3 regions of the Prochlorococcus sp. MIT2302 genome follow, and region 1 is predicted to be linked to each of the others. Evidence: predicted binding sites of a transcription regulator. Region 1 holds the regulator's gene; each other region holds the start of a gene.

Region 1 (5,501 bases):
TGCTTATCTGAGAAAATCTTGAGAGTTAAGAAAATATTGTCTTTTTGCTCTCCTTTTAACTTTTCTACAGGTGGGTGTTTATCAGTATCAACAGTTAAATTTTCAAGAAGATTCTCTTTCCCAAAAGCAACGTCAAAAAAATAGGCGAATGAAGCAAACCCAAGGAAACCAAGGTTTACAAAAAAGAAATATTTTCTCTTCGCCGCCAAATCATTTAAGCCGACGAAAAGATAATACTGAAAAAAGAAATTACAGGAGCTTGTTTAGTCCAGTAATTAGCGTGTCATTTTTAATCCTGAGGACTTTCCAAATCCTTTCTATTTGGAGTCCTTGTTGGATCACTTGCCAAGAAGCCAAATAAAAAGATCCCGACAAAGAAAAAGACGACCGTATAAACGGAAATCTTGAGGGCAAGCATGAATCCTAACCTAGTAATTAGAGGTTAAACCTATCCTATGAAGTCAATAACTCCAATGAAAAAAGCAAAGGTGTTACAGACTTTTGGAAACTTGAAAGTTTTTTTAATTTCGATAAAGCTTAAAAAGTCAATCAAAGCAAGGAATATAGATAGAGAGATTAATTTTTTTCCTCATTCAAATTTCTCAAATCCTTAACTTTCCTTGTTTTTGTATTTATCTAGTTCTTTTTCTTTTTCAGCTTTTTTCAGCTTTTTTCAGCTTTTTTCAGCTTTTTTCAGCTTTTTTCAGCTTTTTTCAGCTTTTTTCAGCTTTTTTCAGCTTTTTTCTAAGCATAATTCTTAAATATCATATTTTTTTAGGTCATTCCATCACAAGTTTCTACAGTCTCTTCTTCTTTTGGACAAGTTCTCATACAATATCGGGACTCATACAAATCTGAGCTAAGAGAACCGACATGGGACAAAAAACAGCACTTGGATCTTTGCTTAAATCCATTGGCAATTCTGGACAAGGAAAAGTTGTACCAGGATGGGGAGCAGTACCAGTAATGGCTTTTATAGGAATTTTGCTACTAATTTTTCTAGTTATAATGCTCCAAATTTATAACCAATCACTTCTCCTACAAGGTTTTTCTGTCGACTGGAACGGCTGAATTGATTAAATTCTGAGTAGTTGAATTTTGCTCATGAATATTTTTGGGGTTGGTTTACCTGAAATAGCTGTTATTGCTGGATTAGCGCTTGTTATTTTTGGTCCAAAACGTCTTCCTGAACTTGGAAGAACTATTGGTAAAACCCTCAAAGGTCTTCAGAGCGCCTCTACGGAATTTGAACGTGAAATCAAAAACGCTATGACAGAAGAAGAGTCTTCAAATGAAGACATTTTGGAGAAAGAAAATTAATTTCTCCAAAATTAAATAAATATATTTAACTTTTAGAATCAACTGAGATTCTATCTACTTGATATGTTGGGCAATAACATAAAATTATTAGTTGGTTTAGGAAATCCAGGAGTTGAGTACAAGAAAACTCGACACAATGTTGGTTTCATGGTTTTAGAAGAGATTTCAAAGAAAAATAATTGCAGCTTTCGTGAAAGCAAAAAATTATTTGGTAGGACTTGTGCTTATGGCTCAGGTATAGAACAAACAAGACTCTTAATGCCTAATACATATATGAATGAAAGTGGAAAATCAGTTAGATCAGCAAAGGATTGGTTTAATTTTGAAAATCATCAATTAATAGTCCTAGTAGATGATATGGATCTACCTCTAGGAAAAATAAGAGTCCGCTCTAAGGGTAGTTCAGGCGGTCATAATGGATTAAAAAGTATTATCAAACATCTAGGTACTGCTGAGTTTAAGCGATTAAAGATTGGGATAGGACCCCCAAGTGAGATTCAACAAGACAGAAAATCTAAAACTATATCTCATGTCTTAGGTAGATTTTCAAATGAAGAATTTATAGTATTAAATTTGATCATTCAGGAAATTATTAGTTGTATTGATTCAATCACATCAAATAATTGGGAAAATATAACTACTCGACTAAATTCTTACAAGCCTGAGAAATCATAACTGTTTGAGAATGAATAACAAACCATCAACTACTGCATATCTTCAAATTCATAAGCAATGCTTTAATGAACAGAAGGTTGAGGGGATTGTTCGTGCAGGGGATTTCGAATGGAGTTTTATTTGGGCGTTTCACAGAGGACAACTTTTTGTAGAACCACCACTTGGAAGAGCCTTAATCAAAGATGCCTTAGAGAGGTATTTAGTAAAAGCTGATTACAAACTTGAGTCTGGCGGGGATTACATTTTTACAGTTAGGGCCAAATTTTAATATCTAGTTTCTCAGGCCAGATCAATGAAGATTTTAAAAAATCTTCCAATAAAATCAAAGCTACAATGGCATCAAGATTGTCAGGAGGGAAAAGGATTTCTTTCGGAAGCCAACGAATAAAATAATTTGGAGGCCAAATTTCCCAATATCTAAACCTTGCTCGTAAAGTTGATCCTTTTTCATTCACATAATTTAGATCAAAAAATTTTTTTCGTTTTAATTCATTCTTTATATACTTACAATTTGTTCCATCACCAATGATTATCTTACTAATTTCATAATCTTCACTCCAAAACGAAACTAAATCAGGAAATTTATTTAACGAAGTTATCCCTGCTTCAATTACTTTTCTGGACTTAATATCAGCCAACAATAAGCCACATTTTTTATTACCTGGATCTATTGATATGTAAAAACTCATTTAACTCTTGCTTCTAATAATTTCTTCTAAAGACTTTAGCTCTAATGATACAGAGACTTTATCTGCACTTTGATGCGTATCAACAGCTCTAGCTATTATTTGAAATTCTCCCTTTCTTTTACTAACTAGATACTTTCCTAAATTATTAATTTGATTAGCATTAATTTGCAACTCAGAACTTAAAGAACCTCGTCGCCTAACCTCTGCCAAAGTTGAAGCCATTAAAAGATTAATCTTTTTACTAATCGATTCAGAGTCAGAATCAGATAAAGATATATTTTCTAAAGCAATAACCTCTCCTTTGCTTGTAATAATTTTATTTAATGTGACCTCAGGAAATGCATAAACATAATTTTCACCTCTAAGTATATTTCCTGCTGATTTAATTCTAACAACCCAACTTCTGTTATCAGATATTTTACTCTCAAGCTTCTCAATATCATCTTTACGAACTAATAAGATCCTTCTATAATTAGATTGATTTGTTTTTACTAAATTAAAAGCATAAAGATTAGCTTGCTGCAACAAACTTTCGATAATTTTTTTTATATCACTATTTTTATTTAATTTAATGGTCTTAGTTACTAAAGTCTGGCCACTAGTTATTACTACATTTCCACTTCTAAAAGCATATAAATTTTTTTCTAATTTTTTTAATTCTTTTTCACTATCTATAATCTTTTCTCGAATATCCTCTAGTTGAAATAATCCGACCCTTAAATCCCTATCAAATATAATCATTGTTGCAAATGAAATAGCACTAATAATACTTCCAGTAAAAACAGTTATTAAAACAGCAGTACTTTTTGGTCTTAATTTAAAGATACTTAAACGAGCCTTACCAACTCTAGAACCTAAGCGATCACCTAGAGTAGATAGTATTCCACCTAGGATTAATATCAAAAGAATTTTCAGCCAGACTGTCACAGAAAGAAGAAGTGGAATTAAGCAAACCTCTTAAACCTTAGTATGTAATGGGCTTCAATTAAATCTTTTTGCTAAGGCTATTGGATCGAATATAGTTATCTTTTTCCTATCTATTGCCAACAATGATGAACTTTTTAACTCACCAAGCAGTCGTGTAATTGTCACTCTGGTTGAACCAATAGCTTCAGCAATAGCTTGATGTGAAAGTCTTAGGTCAATTGTTACACCTTTTTCCCCAGGTACACCAAAGTCCCTGCACAAAACCAGCAAAAAACTGGCAAGCCGAGAAGACATATCTCTATGAGTTAAAGTTTCAATCATTGTCTCAGTTTGAAGTACTCGACTTGATAGACCTTGTAGAAGAAGCAAACCAACCGAAGCATCTTGCTCAATTGCATTCCTTACCGAAGTCGCGGGGGCCGCTACGAGTTCCACACGAGTAAATGCAACTGCATGATAAAAACGATCTGATCTATTCCCTGTCAATAAAGATAAAACTCCGAAAAGACTATTTTCCCTCAATAAAGCAACTGTAATTTCTTCACCTGTTTCATATACCCTGCTCAAGCGAACAGCACCACGCCTAATCAAGTAAACCCTTTCTGCTGGATCGCCAGGGAAAAAAATTGTTTTTGACCTATCTACGACTTCGGTAGAGACACCATCTAAAGACTTAATTACTTCCAACAAAGTGTTGGTTGGAGGCAAAGAATTTGATGATGAATTAACAGCCATATGGCTATTTTTTTGTTGGTTGAAACGGGTAAAGCCACGAAACGAAGTGACCATATTTAATTGATCGTTCTGAGAACATTAATAAGTTGTGAAAAAACGATATGTAGCCATGGCGACTTTTTTCACCCTTAATCCCCATCTCAATTTCTTTCCTCGTTCTGAATTCTACTATTTAAAATCCGCATGCTTAAAATAGACTTGAAAACATTCAAGAAATAGATCTATAAATTTAAACTCCTTCAAAGCTCCGAAGAATCTTAAAAGTTAAAAAAATTTACCTCATACACCACAGATAGTGTTCTTTGGTTGATTACAGATTTTAAAGGCGCTAGATTAAAATTTAGACGTTAAGATCGAATTTGAGATGAATGCAGGATCAAGCATCAATGCTCAACGAGAGGACTTGTCACTAGCCAAAGGGCCTTCTCTTAGGGCTCTTCCAGATAGAAAACCTTTACAACTAGTTAAAACACAAGGCCAATTACAAATACACACCTCTCCTTTTAGAGGTAGTTTTTCTATTGTTTTAAGCGAAGCGCTACGATCTGCAGGCTTGGGAAGCAAAGTGTTAATATCTCAATTCTTGAAAGGCGGAGTCAATCAAGGTCCCCATGGAGCAGTAAATCTTTGTGGTCGACTGGAGTGGTTAAGACCAGCTATTGATACTTGCTTACCTGGAGAGTTGCCAGAGGAAAATTTATCTTTTAAGAAAAAACATGAAGAGAAAGCAATTAAAGAAATATGGGAATTTTGTAAAAAACGTTTAATTGAAAAAAAGTTAGACAAAATCGTACTTGATGAAATTGGTATGGCAATTAGCCTTGGTTTTATAGAAGAAACTGATTTGATTTCTATGATCAATAACCGCCCATCATCTACAGATATTATTCTTACGGGACAATCAATTCCTCCTAAAGTGATTGAGATGGCTGATCAAATCACCGAATTACGCTGCAATTAAATGTTAAAGAACGATCGTTGGATTTCACAGCAAGCTTCTTTAGGAATGCTTGAACCATTTCAAGAAAAACTAATAAGGCATCTTGAACCTGAATCAAAAAAATCACCTGTTTTAAGCTTTGGTTGCTCATCTTATGGATACGATCTGCGTCTATCCTCAAAAGAATTTTTGATTTTCAAGCATGTTCCAGGAAC
Region 2 (5,501 bases), 420 kb from region 1:
TCAATAGCTCCTCTTACAGTAGTTCCTGCTGTAGCGACTACAGCAAAGCATTTCTTCCCTTGAGATTTAATTTTATTTAAACTTGTACGTAAACAAGAAATTTTTAATTCACCATTTTCATCTGTAGGAATTCTTTGTAGAGATTCCTTTTTTAAACCCATAATCTTTAGAGCTTTCAAGAATGAAATATGACAATCATCACTAGCAAAAAAGACTGCACTTGGATCGCTTTCTAAACCAGCAATATTTCTTGCCATTACTAAAGCCATTAAATTACTTAAACTTCCTCCGCTGGCTGCTACACCTCCAGACGAATCACCCAAACCCAATCTCTGACAAAACCATTTGCAAAGGTTTCTTTCCAAGAATGACAAGCTGGGCGATAGTTCTTCTGCTAAAAGATTATTGTTTAAACCTGCGCAAATCAGTTCTCCTACTATTGAAGCTGATAAAGGGGGTGGGTCCAAATGAGCAAGCGATCCTGGATGGGATGGTCGATAGGAACCATTCATTAACAATTTAAGTTCGCTCAACAAAACATTATTAGAGACGCCTTCTCTCCCTGGATAAACATCAGGCAATTCAACGGAGTCAGGAAATGGAGATTGACTAGCGGACTCAGCAAACCAATCACAAAGATTACTTGAGGCTTGTGCAAGTAAAGATTGCAATTCTCTATCTAAATTGTGAGGAGATGCGAAAGGGTCCAAAGAAAATAAGTCTCTATTTGTGGTATTGGATAATCAAGTTCAAACCAAAAAAATGATTAATCTGTAGATAAACATTTTATTTGATAATTCTCCAAAGACCTAAAAAATTGTCAAACCCAATCGCTCTGAGTCAGGAAGAAAAAATAAAGTGGATGACAAGATTGCTTACCAAAGCAAACCTTGTAGGAGAGAGAGGTGAAGTCCCTATTGCTGCAGTTATTCTCGACAAAAGAGGAAGATGTATTGGCTATGGGGGCAATAGAAGGGAAAAAATGAAAGATCCTTTGGGTCATGCTGAGTTAGTAGCCCTCCGACAAGCTTCTTGGATAAATAGTGATTGGAGATTTAATGACTGTACATTGATAGTAAATCTAGAGCCATGTCCAATGTGCGCAGGCGCTTTAATACAAGCAAGAATGGGAAAGATAATCTATGGATCGGAAGACCCAAAAAGAGGAGCATTAGGTGGAACTATAAATCTCGCGGAACATAAAAGTGCCCATCACAAAATGATTATCGAGAGAGGTCTAATGGAAGAAGAATCAAGAAAGATTATCGTGGATTGGTTCAAAGATAAAAGAATCTATCAAAAAAATATATTATCTAAACTTAGGTAGTTCAGTTTCAAAAATATTTAATATTCTATCTACATTTGTAGAAGTCGAGTTGTATCCCATTAATCCTATTCTCCATACTTTTCCAGCCAGATCACCAAGACCACCTCCTATCTCAACACCAAAGTTACTTAATAAATGATTAGTAAAAGCCTTGCCATCAATACCATTAGGTATTTTCACAGTAGTAAGAGTAGGTAAGCGTAATTCTTCTTCAACATGTAACTCTAAGCCAATATTTTCCAAAGAATTCCAAAGCGATTTTGCATTCTTTCTATGTCTATCCCATGAAACTTCCAATCCTTCTTTAGCTAACAATCTAAGCGCTTCACGAATACCAAAATTCATGTTTACTGGAGCAGTGTGATGATATACACGATCACTACCCCAATATTTATTAAGTAAAGATACATCTAAATACCAGTTAGGAACCTTATCTTTTCTGTTGCTCATTTTATTTTCAGCCCTCTCATTCATTGAGAAAGGTCCTAATCCTGGCGGGCAACTTAATCCTTTTTGACTGCAACTGTAAGCCAGATCAATTTTCCACTTATCCAAATAAAGAGGAACGCCTCCCAAAGAAGTTACAGTATCTACAAGAAGTAAACAATTATATTTTCTGCATAAATCACCAATTCCATCCATGGGTTGACAAACACCTGTTGAAGTTTCGGCATGAACAATTGCTAAAACTGCAGGATTATGTTTTTTCAGTGCATCTTCTATTTCATCAAGTGAAAAAGCATTACCCCAATCTTTATGAATGGTTTCTACATTTGCCTTATATCTGCCTGCCATATCAGCAAGACGATGGCCAAAATATCCTTTTATGGCTACTAAAACCGTATCCTCTGGTTCGACAACATTTGCCAATGTTGCTTCCATCGCGGCGCTTCCTGTCCCACTCATAGGGAGTGTTAATCGATTGCTGGTTTGCCACGCATATCTAAGTAACTCTTGCACCTCACTCATCAAGGCCACATAAAAAGGATCTAAATGACCAATTGGTGGCTGAGAGAGCGCTTTCAAAACAGCAGGATCTGCATTTGATGGGCCCGGCCCAAGTAATAACCTTTCAGGGGAAACAGTTGGACCAAAATCTTTACGATGTTGATTATCAACAGAAGGAAGAATTTGAGTGGCCAAGAAAACAGATCGGTTTATATACCTTTGAGCCTAAAAGGCGATAGGCAAAGTCGGGGTGTTTTTTTTAGGGATTGCAATAGGAATTTGCTAGATGTGCCCTAGAAGCCAAAAAACAATCATATTTTTCTGTTAAAAATCTAAAAAAAGTGCTTCTTGATACAAAAAAAGATGCAAGCGCTTATTACGTTCATAATTGATTAACTATGTTGTAAATCAAATTCATCATGAGCAAGACCTCTCAAGATGTTCTTCGTCAAATAAAGGATGAAGGCATTGAGCTAATAGATCTAAAATTCACTGACTTGCATGGCAAATGGCAACATTTAACCGTAACCTCAGATCTTATTGAAGAGAGCTCTTTCTCAGAAGGTCTAGCTTTTGATGGTTCTTCTATTCGCGGATGGAAAGCCATAAACGAATCAGATATGGCAATGGTTCCAGATCCATCGACAAGCTGGATAGACCCTTTCTACCATCACAAAACTCTTAGCTTAATTTGCTCAATTCAGGAGCCAAGAAGTGGAGAACCATATTCCAGGTGTCCAAGAGCTTTGGCACAAAAAGCATTGGATTATTTAGGAAGCACTAGTGTCGCAGATGCTGCATTCTTTGGCCCTGAACCAGAATTCTTTATTTTTGATGACGTTCGATATAATTCAGGTGAAGGCGGGAGTTTTTATAGCGTAGACACCATTGAAGCTCCATGGAACACAGGTAGAGTTGAGGAGGGTGGCAACCTTGGATACAAGATTCAACTCAAAGAAGGATATTTCCCTGTCTCTCCAAATGACACCGCTCAAGACATGAGGTCTGAAATGCTTCTTTTGATGGGTGAACTAGGAATACCTATTGAAAAACATCACCATGAAGTAGCAGGAGCTGGGCAGCATGAACTAGGGATGAAATTCGCACCCTTAATCAACGCTGCAGACAATGTGATGATTTATAAATATATAGTCAGAAATGTAGCCAAGAAATATGGCAAGACCGCAACTTTCATGCCTAAGCCAGTTTTCAATGACAATGGAACAGGAATGCATGTTCATCAAAGTTTATGGAAAAGTGGTCAGCCTTTATTCTTCGGAGAAGGTACTTATGCAAATTTATCTCAAACAGCTAAATGGTACATAGGAGGGATCCTGAAACATGCGCCTTCATTCCTTGCATTCACAAACCCAACTACCAACAGTTATAAAAGATTAGTTCCTGGTTTTGAAGCACCTGTTAATTTAGTTTATTCACAGGGCAATAGATCAGCGGCTGTCAGAATTCCTTTGACTGGGCCAAGTCCAAAAGCAAAGAGACTTGAATTCCGATCCGGTGATGCATTAGCCAACCCTTATATTGCTTTCTCTGCAATGATGATGGCAGGTATTGATGGGATCAAAAATCAAATCGATCCTGGTGATGGAGTTGATGTTGATCTTTTCGAACTTCCTTCAGAAGAATTATCAAAAATAGATACTGTTCCATCCTCGTTGAATGATGCATTGGAGGCATTGAAAAGTGACAACAAATATTTAACTGAAGGAGGAGTATTTACTAATGATTTCATTGACAATTGGATAGATCTTAAATACGAAGAAGTTCAACAGTTAAGACAAAGACCTCACCCTCATGAATTCACTATGTACTACGACGCCTAAAACAAACTCTTGACTATAAAATTAGAGCTAAAAAATTAGGGCCAAAGCAAGAATTTTGCATTGTCCTTAATTTTTTTTTTAGTTAGCTGGTCACTAATCAATCGAATCTGTTAGATAATAAAAAAAATATACAACGGTTTATGGCAACGCCAAGCCTTAAGAAATTTGCTTATCACACTCTTCAACAGGGGAAAACACTGGCTGGCTTAGCTCATAAAGAGTTGAGTAATAAATTAATGGAAGTTTTTGCACCGGAAGTTGTTCCCGATAATTTTTCAATCGATCAAGAGTTATTAAAAGAAGTTAGAAGATCGATGGAAAGACTTGAAAAAGTTGATTGGCAAGAAGCAGAGGCAGGCATTTATCCAAAATCTCAACTTTTCGAAGCACCTTGGTTGGAATGGGCAAAAAAATATCCTTTAATTTGGCTTGATATGCCCAAAACTTGGGAAAGACGTAAAAAGAACAAAACGAGAGAAATTCCGCGAAATGTTAATGAAGAAGATTACCCAAGTTACTATTTACAAAATTTTCATCATCAAACAGATGGATATTTAAGTGATCATTCCGCTGAAATTTACGACTTACAAGTTGAAATACTTTTTAACGGAACAGCCGATGCTATGCGAAGAAGAATTTTATCTCCTTTAAAAAGTGGTCTAAAAAAATATTTATCTGAAAGCTCAAAAAAAGTAAAAGTTTTAGATATTGCTACTGGGACAGGAAGAACTCTCCAGCAAATACAAAGTGCTTTACCTGAAGTAGAACTGTATGGTCTGGACTTATCAGGTTCATACCTAAAACAGGCTAGTAAATATCTAAGTTCGAGAAGTGGTGATCTCGTCCAACTTACAAAAGGAAATGCAGAAAATATGCCTTACTCATCAAGCAGTTTTCAAGCATTGACTTGTGTTTTCCTTTTTCATGAGCTTCCTAGAGATGCACGACAGAATGTTTTGAATGAATGCTTTAGGTTGCTAGAGCCTGGAGGAACTCTTGTTCTTGCTGACTCCATACAGATAGAGGATTCTCCAAAATTTACTTCAATTATGGAAAACTTTCATAAAATATTTCATGAACCTTATTACAGGGACTACATAATAGACGATATAAATTTAAGATTAAATGAAACTGGGTTTTCATCAATAACTTCTGAATCGCATTTCATGACTAAAGTATGGAAAGCGAACAAACCATTTTAATTTTATAAAATAGTATCTGAAAACGCCTTAAACAAACTTAGTATTATGGTCAAAAAAAATAAATGCATCTGGTCAGAGAAAGCCAAATCTTTAACTAAAGATCTTCACAGGGAAATTAGTATTAATAACTATAATTGGCATGAACTCAGGGGAAATAAAAGAAGAAGAAGCGCTGAGTTAATT
Region 3 (5,501 bases), 740 kb from region 1:
GCTTAAGTTCTAATTCACGATCTTTGAGACCTTTTTCATTTTTAATAATTCGATTACCGACCCAGGCAATTCCTATACCAATGGTTGCGGGTATACCAATTACTGTGAATCTTGTAAGGCTTTGCATTCTTTTGCTAGATAATAAAAAAGATTTGTTTGAGCTTCTTTGACGTTAACAAGCAATTTTAAAAATTAAAATATTAAGTGAATTTCAACTTGTTTTGGTTATTCTTAAATCTCTCCATAAGCAGGCCATCAAATAGAGATAACAAGCCATTGAAATATAAAAAATGATGTCTTCTTTGCTCTGCAGTGGACATTTGAAAAATTGAAGCATAAATAACTATTAAAAGTACTCCGATTAAAATTATGTGATATGGAGTAGTCAAGTGAGAACAAAATTTCTAACCAATGAAATAAGTCGATGTTGTAGTGCAATGCGAAGATTTTTGGGTTGGTTACACCAATATTTGAGAATATGAGGTAAAACCATATTTAATAAATTGGAATGTAATGGTTAGTTTCCTTTTCTTAATACTAAAGCCAGTACTCTTTTTGATGTTGAAAAAATTTTTCAAGAAGCAAATGAAAGCTTTTATTATCAGTGCAATTGAGTGGCTAGTTCTTCAAACAGACAATGATTTAGACGATAAAATTCTTGCGAAGGTGAAAAGTGGAATGAAATTGGGTGTCGTTTGATCAAATGCTTAAGCAAGTGATAAATGGATTTACAATATTGACTCCATGCAAAACACTTTTATATTTTTGTTGTTAGGTGACTGTAAACTATGACTGAATAATGTGAAACGAAGTGGTCACCCACTGAAAATCAAATCGATAACATCATTATTCCAGCAATGCAGAGAACTGCTCAGCAATTCGCTAAGTATGCTAGTGAACTCCAGTGTCCTCCTGCATTTATCGCACTAATGCTTCGAGATATTGCTGATACTTTTGAAGAAAATGAAATAATAGGAGACAAATGTTGTGATTGTTGTTAAACCACCTTCAATTTGTCTACTAATTAAAAGTCAGCAAGTTAACTATCCAGTTGTACCAATAAGGTATTTTGCTTGATACTTTTTTATTTGCCTTTTAAGCACAAGTAACGAGGAATACCTGAACTTTTTGTGTACTGCTTACCTTGTTCCTCGCATTGAGATATGTTTTTCATTTCTATTTTTTTCAATTCCGTAAGTACTGTTTTGAAGGATCAACCAAAAACTTTCGGCTTGTGCATTCATAGCTGTCAAAAACATAGCCGATGACAAAAATAATAAATTGTGTTTCATTGATCTTCTCCTATTGTACGACTCTATCCAGAATAAATTCACGTTTTTGGAGGGATTTCCTCTTTTTGTACCCGAACTGGTTAGCCCTACCTGAACCGACCTTTGGGGATAGATTATTCCTGGTTATAATCCTAACAATTGTCTTAAATTTTAAATAACATTTTAGCAATGACAGCGATTAATAAAATTACTGCCGTTAAGCTTTTAGTTTTAATAAACCTCCCTGTTTTGCTTTTTATAGCAGGTGTTTACCAATTAGGTTCTGCAGTAATAGTTTAATTATTGTTATAGCTAATTATTGTTTCTAGTAATGTCCAAATGGATTCTGTCCCAAAAGCAAAAGTCGGGTTTAATAAGTAGAACATTCGAATTTTTTATTGATGAGTTAGCTGAATTGCCGTATGAGCTTGATTGCCCAGATTCATTCATATGTGATTTGCTTAAAGTTGCTAAAAATCTATATTCACCTGATAGTTGTCATTCAATGGCTTGGCAGCATAAAAGTGATAATCCAAGCTCCTACTGAAAATGCAAAATGAAAGTTGGCTTGTGAAAAAAGATCGAGTCTGGGCAATGAGGTTTTTAAAAGATAAACACCCTGATGAAGACGGAACTACATACATAAGGGTTCACTACGCTAGCTGCAGGCTCAGATTCCTACACGGCATTACTCCTCATGTTCAATTACATGAAAGTGAGAAGCTAACTTATGAAAAAGCAAGACACCTATGGAGGTCGTCGGTGGAAACTGGATGGGAAGTCTCTACGAAACCCTTATGGGAGACCTCTTAAACCTTAAAAAAATTGGCAGAATTCTCTTTTAAGTTGATATTTAAGAAAAAAAGATTTTGAAATTCGAGTATTTACTACTAGATAGTTTTGTATCCAGATGAACTACGAGTGCCATCCATGCATAACATAATGTTTTTTGTAGCAACCGCTACCAAAACGTTCAACTCGTTACATGACGAGCCGCATCTCGATTTAAGCCAAGGAACGGGGACTTAAATCAACATTCGGAGTATGGATGATGACAACTCTTTTATATCGTGGACACAAATATGTCCAGCACAAAGAGCAAAAAGCTCAAAGGGATTGTGTTGAGCTGACTTACAGGCGTAATCACTACAACACATGCAGAAGCGATGCTAAGTCTGAGCTAAATTCCAAATTGGCTTATCGCGGTCATCGCTATCAACATTAGTTTGTTAACTATTTTATGAGGCCCTGCTTGGCAGGGCCTTTTTTTTTCTTAGATAATTCTTGTTTGGTTGAACAGCTATTTACTCGTACAAAGTTATTTTTGTTAGCCCTCATAAACCTTGCAAGTAGATGCTGTTGGATGATTAATACATTCTTTTTCCCAAAACTCATCTCTAGTTTCATTGGGAACCGTGTAAGAGAAATCATGCATTGTTCGAATATCACTTAATGCATTTTTGATTATGTTCAAAGGAGTTTTTAGTTTCATAGTCCTCCGTATCGGTATATAGATTTTCTAATCGATCTTGTTAAATTTATACACCTCGGCTTTTACTTAAGTAGAATTAACTATGGCACGATTAACGAATCAAAAATAAGAATTTTAGGAGTAGAGTCTATGCTTAAGGATTTACCAAGTTAAAAAAATATAGTTTGTGGTAATTATCAGTTAATAATCAATAGTTTGTCTCATTTTCTAAATGGTTGAGTAGTAATGAATAATCTTGGATTGAAGGTTGATAAACGCATTTGACGTCTATTTACCAATCTGGATATAAGTAATCGTCTCCTATGGGCTCTTCAAAGAATTGACCAACTTCAATTCCATAAAAATATCTTGATAGTTTGCCGAAACAATTTTGTTTAAATAAAAAAAACGGTCTGTGCAGACTCAGACCGTTAGTGAATTACTTCTTTCCTATCTAAATACATTATTTTAGTTAGTGCGATAGTAAGGAATACCCAAATAATTTGTTTAAGGACAAGCCTAGTATGTATTAATTGGAATGAACACTGATAAAGGAAGGCGGTTCAAACTTTTTTTGAAGTTTAAATAATGTATTTACTTTATTCTTTAAAAAGGAACCAAAACCCAAATCAATAAAAATATATAGAAATAGGGAATAGCAAAAAACCACATAGAAAATAAGATGACATATGAATGTGTCTATGAGATCAGATTCTTTTTCATTAGTTGTTTTTTCTTCAACATCTATCTTGGGTGACTTAAAATCACTTATTGAATTAGTAGCTATTGACTCAACCCAGCCAAACTGTGCTAGTTCTTGATCGATTATTTTTAGCGCTGAAGTCATAAAAAAGAAGAATATTCAAATATTCATCTTTTTTATCGTGTTAAAAATCAAGTTCTAGGCCAACGTTACATTTTTTAGTTTTTTATCTAAGTTTGCTTGAAGACGAACACATGATCCCATTTAATTTCTTCCATTGCACCTTTGAACTGCAAGCATGTTTGCATCCGCATGATTCTTTTCTGATTTCCAAATCTTATTTGAAGTTTGACCAATACAAGCAACTTCGGCTGCATTTTTTATTCCTACTGGTATTTGAGTTAAAGCCAAGATCATTAGTGCAAAACCTGTTCCAGGGGCATGAATATTTAATCGAAAGCTTTTGAGCCAATTTTTCTTACGCATTGAGCAATTCCTTTTTAATAATCTTTTATAGCTATTTTTGTTATGTATGCTTGTTTTGAATGAAATGTCTTAAAAACAAAAGACGAAAATTTAATTAAAATGTTATTTCCAGAAATAGAACCAAGGGAACAAGGGATATTGAAGGTGAGCCCACTACACTCAATCTACTGGGAAGGAAGCGGCAATCCAAATGGATCCTCTGTCTTAATTGTTCATGGAGGTCCCGGGGGTGGAAGTAGTCCTTCTTATAGAAGATATTTTGACCCAAAGAAATTCAATATTGTTCAATTTGATCAAAGAGGATGCGGTCGATCTTCTCCTCATTCTGAGTTAAAAGAAAATACGACACATCATTTAATTGGGGATATTGAAAAATTAAGACAACTCTTAAAAATTGAATCATGGCATGTCTTTGGGGGCTCATGGGGCTCAACATTAAGCTTGATTTATGCCATTCAACACACGGAAAAAGTTTTAAGTCTTACTCTTAGGGGTATATTTTTGTGCAGAAATACCGAATTAAGTTGGTTCTATCAAAAAGGTGCTAGTGAGATTTTTCCTGAAGAATTTGATCTTTATCAGTCTGTTATTCCGCAAAATGAGAGAGGCGATTTAATTAATGCTTTCCACAAGAGATTAACCAGTCAAGATAGGTCTGAAAGAGCCAAAGCGGCTCGTGCTTGGACGAGATGGGAAATGTCAACAAGCTTTCTCACGCCAAAAGAATTATCCATTAAAAAAGCTGCAAATGATAATTTCTCAGATTCTTTTGCGCGTATAGAATGTCATTATTTTGTTAATAACATCTTTTTAGAGGAAAATTATATTTTAAAAAACATCACTAAGCTAAAAAATATTCCTGTTTCGATTGTTCAGGGAAGATATGACGTGGTTTGTCCCATGAGAAGTGCATGGGATCTTAATAAATCATTACCCTCTTCAAAACTTTATGTAATCGATAGTGCAGGACACTCAATGAAAGAGATTGGAATTTCTAAAAAACTAATTGAGTTGACGAATGAGTTAGCTAATTCCTCCTCTAACCCCTAATTTTCAGTAGCTGTTACTTGATCTCAATGATATTTAATTAATCCTACACCCATCAGAAATTACAAGAAAATCGTTTAAATTCACTCATTGATTTAATCTTGCTTGCTGTCTTTTTTTATATCGCCAAAAGCTTTTACTGGGAACTTCATACCTTGTCTCCATACAGCTGTAATTATTAAAGCAATGAAAGCAATAATGGGTATAAATCTAAGTACTTCCATCGTGGAAGGTTCCGCAACTAAAGATTTAAAAGGATCACTAAGAGATACTGGAACGACCTCGTATGAATTTGCTAGTTCATTTAGATCTACTTGCATTTTTTTTTGGCTTTATTATCGAACCTTATAAAAAAAAACTGCGTATTTTCTTTTGACTCGTTTGTTTGTGATTTGCATGTAAAAAATATACCTGTATAAGTAAATAAAGCTAATCCTTTAGGTGATTTATGTGTTCACAACCCGCTTCCTTTGACTTATTGATACTTTGATTGACGTCATATTTGCACATCCTTTATTTTAGA

Evidence for each region. Region 1 encodes NtcA, which controls nitrogen genes in cyanobacteria. Its sites were predicted from a motif close to GTANCNNNNGNTAC; they were not measured.
Region 2: a site for NtcA is predicted at 2,617-2,630, ahead of glnA (type I glutamate--ammonia ligase). Genes of this name have one in related genera too.
Region 3: a site for NtcA is predicted at 2,223-2,236, ahead of AC6EI2_RS02805 (DUF4278 domain-containing protein). Genes of this name have one in related genera too.

Annotation. Positions count from the first base shown of each region.
Region 1 is NZ_CM186285.1:1,687,361-1,692,861, reverse strand. Features, by position in the region: gene AC6EI2_RS09690 (DUF3769 domain-containing protein) at 1-209, opposite strand, end outside; gene AC6EI2_RS09685 (photosystem II reaction center protein I) at 290-418, opposite strand; gene psbH (photosystem II reaction center phosphoprotein PsbH) at 874-1,071, shown strand; gene AC6EI2_RS09675 (TatA/E family twin arginine-targeting protein translocase) at 1,105-1,320, shown strand; gene pth (aminoacyl-tRNA hydrolase) at 1,384-1,995, shown strand; gene AC6EI2_RS09665 (DUF3146 family protein) at 2,006-2,263, shown strand; gene AC6EI2_RS09660 (RuvC family protein) at 2,247-2,684, opposite strand; gene AC6EI2_RS09655 (DUF3084 domain-containing protein) at 2,685-3,611, opposite strand; gene ntcA (global nitrogen regulator NtcA) at 3,666-4,400, opposite strand; gene AC6EI2_RS09645 (cob(I)yrinic acid a,c-diamide adenosyltransferase) at 4,711-5,307, shown strand; gene dcd (dCTP deaminase) at 5,308-5,501, shown strand, end outside.
Region 2 is NZ_CM186285.1:142,853-148,353, reverse strand. Features, by position in the region: gene AC6EI2_RS00770 (pyridoxal phosphate-dependent decarboxylase family protein) at 1-710, opposite strand, end outside; gene AC6EI2_RS00765 (nucleoside deaminase) at 863-1,327, shown strand; gene AC6EI2_RS00760 (pyridoxal-phosphate-dependent aminotransferase family protein) at 1,310-2,470, opposite strand; gene glnA (type I glutamate--ammonia ligase) at 2,695-4,116, shown strand; gene AC6EI2_RS00750 (class I SAM-dependent methyltransferase) at 4,257-5,318, shown strand; gene AC6EI2_RS00745 (DUF6439 family protein) at 5,364-5,501, shown strand, end outside.
Region 3 is NZ_CM186285.1:466,349-471,849, reverse strand. Features, by position in the region: gene AC6EI2_RS02825 (hypothetical protein) at 1-127, opposite strand, end outside; gene AC6EI2_RS02820 (hypothetical protein) at 858-1,001, shown strand; gene AC6EI2_RS02815 (hypothetical protein) at 1,603-1,818, shown strand; gene AC6EI2_RS02810 (DUF1651 domain-containing protein) at 1,821-2,084, shown strand; gene AC6EI2_RS02805 (DUF4278 domain-containing protein) at 2,320-2,496, shown strand; gene AC6EI2_RS02800 (hypothetical protein) at 2,599-2,763, opposite strand; gene AC6EI2_RS02795 (hypothetical protein) at 3,272-3,589, opposite strand; gene AC6EI2_RS02790 (hypothetical protein) at 3,710-3,931, opposite strand; gene pip (prolyl aminopeptidase) at 4,031-4,981, shown strand; gene AC6EI2_RS02780 (hypothetical protein) at 5,074-5,298, opposite strand.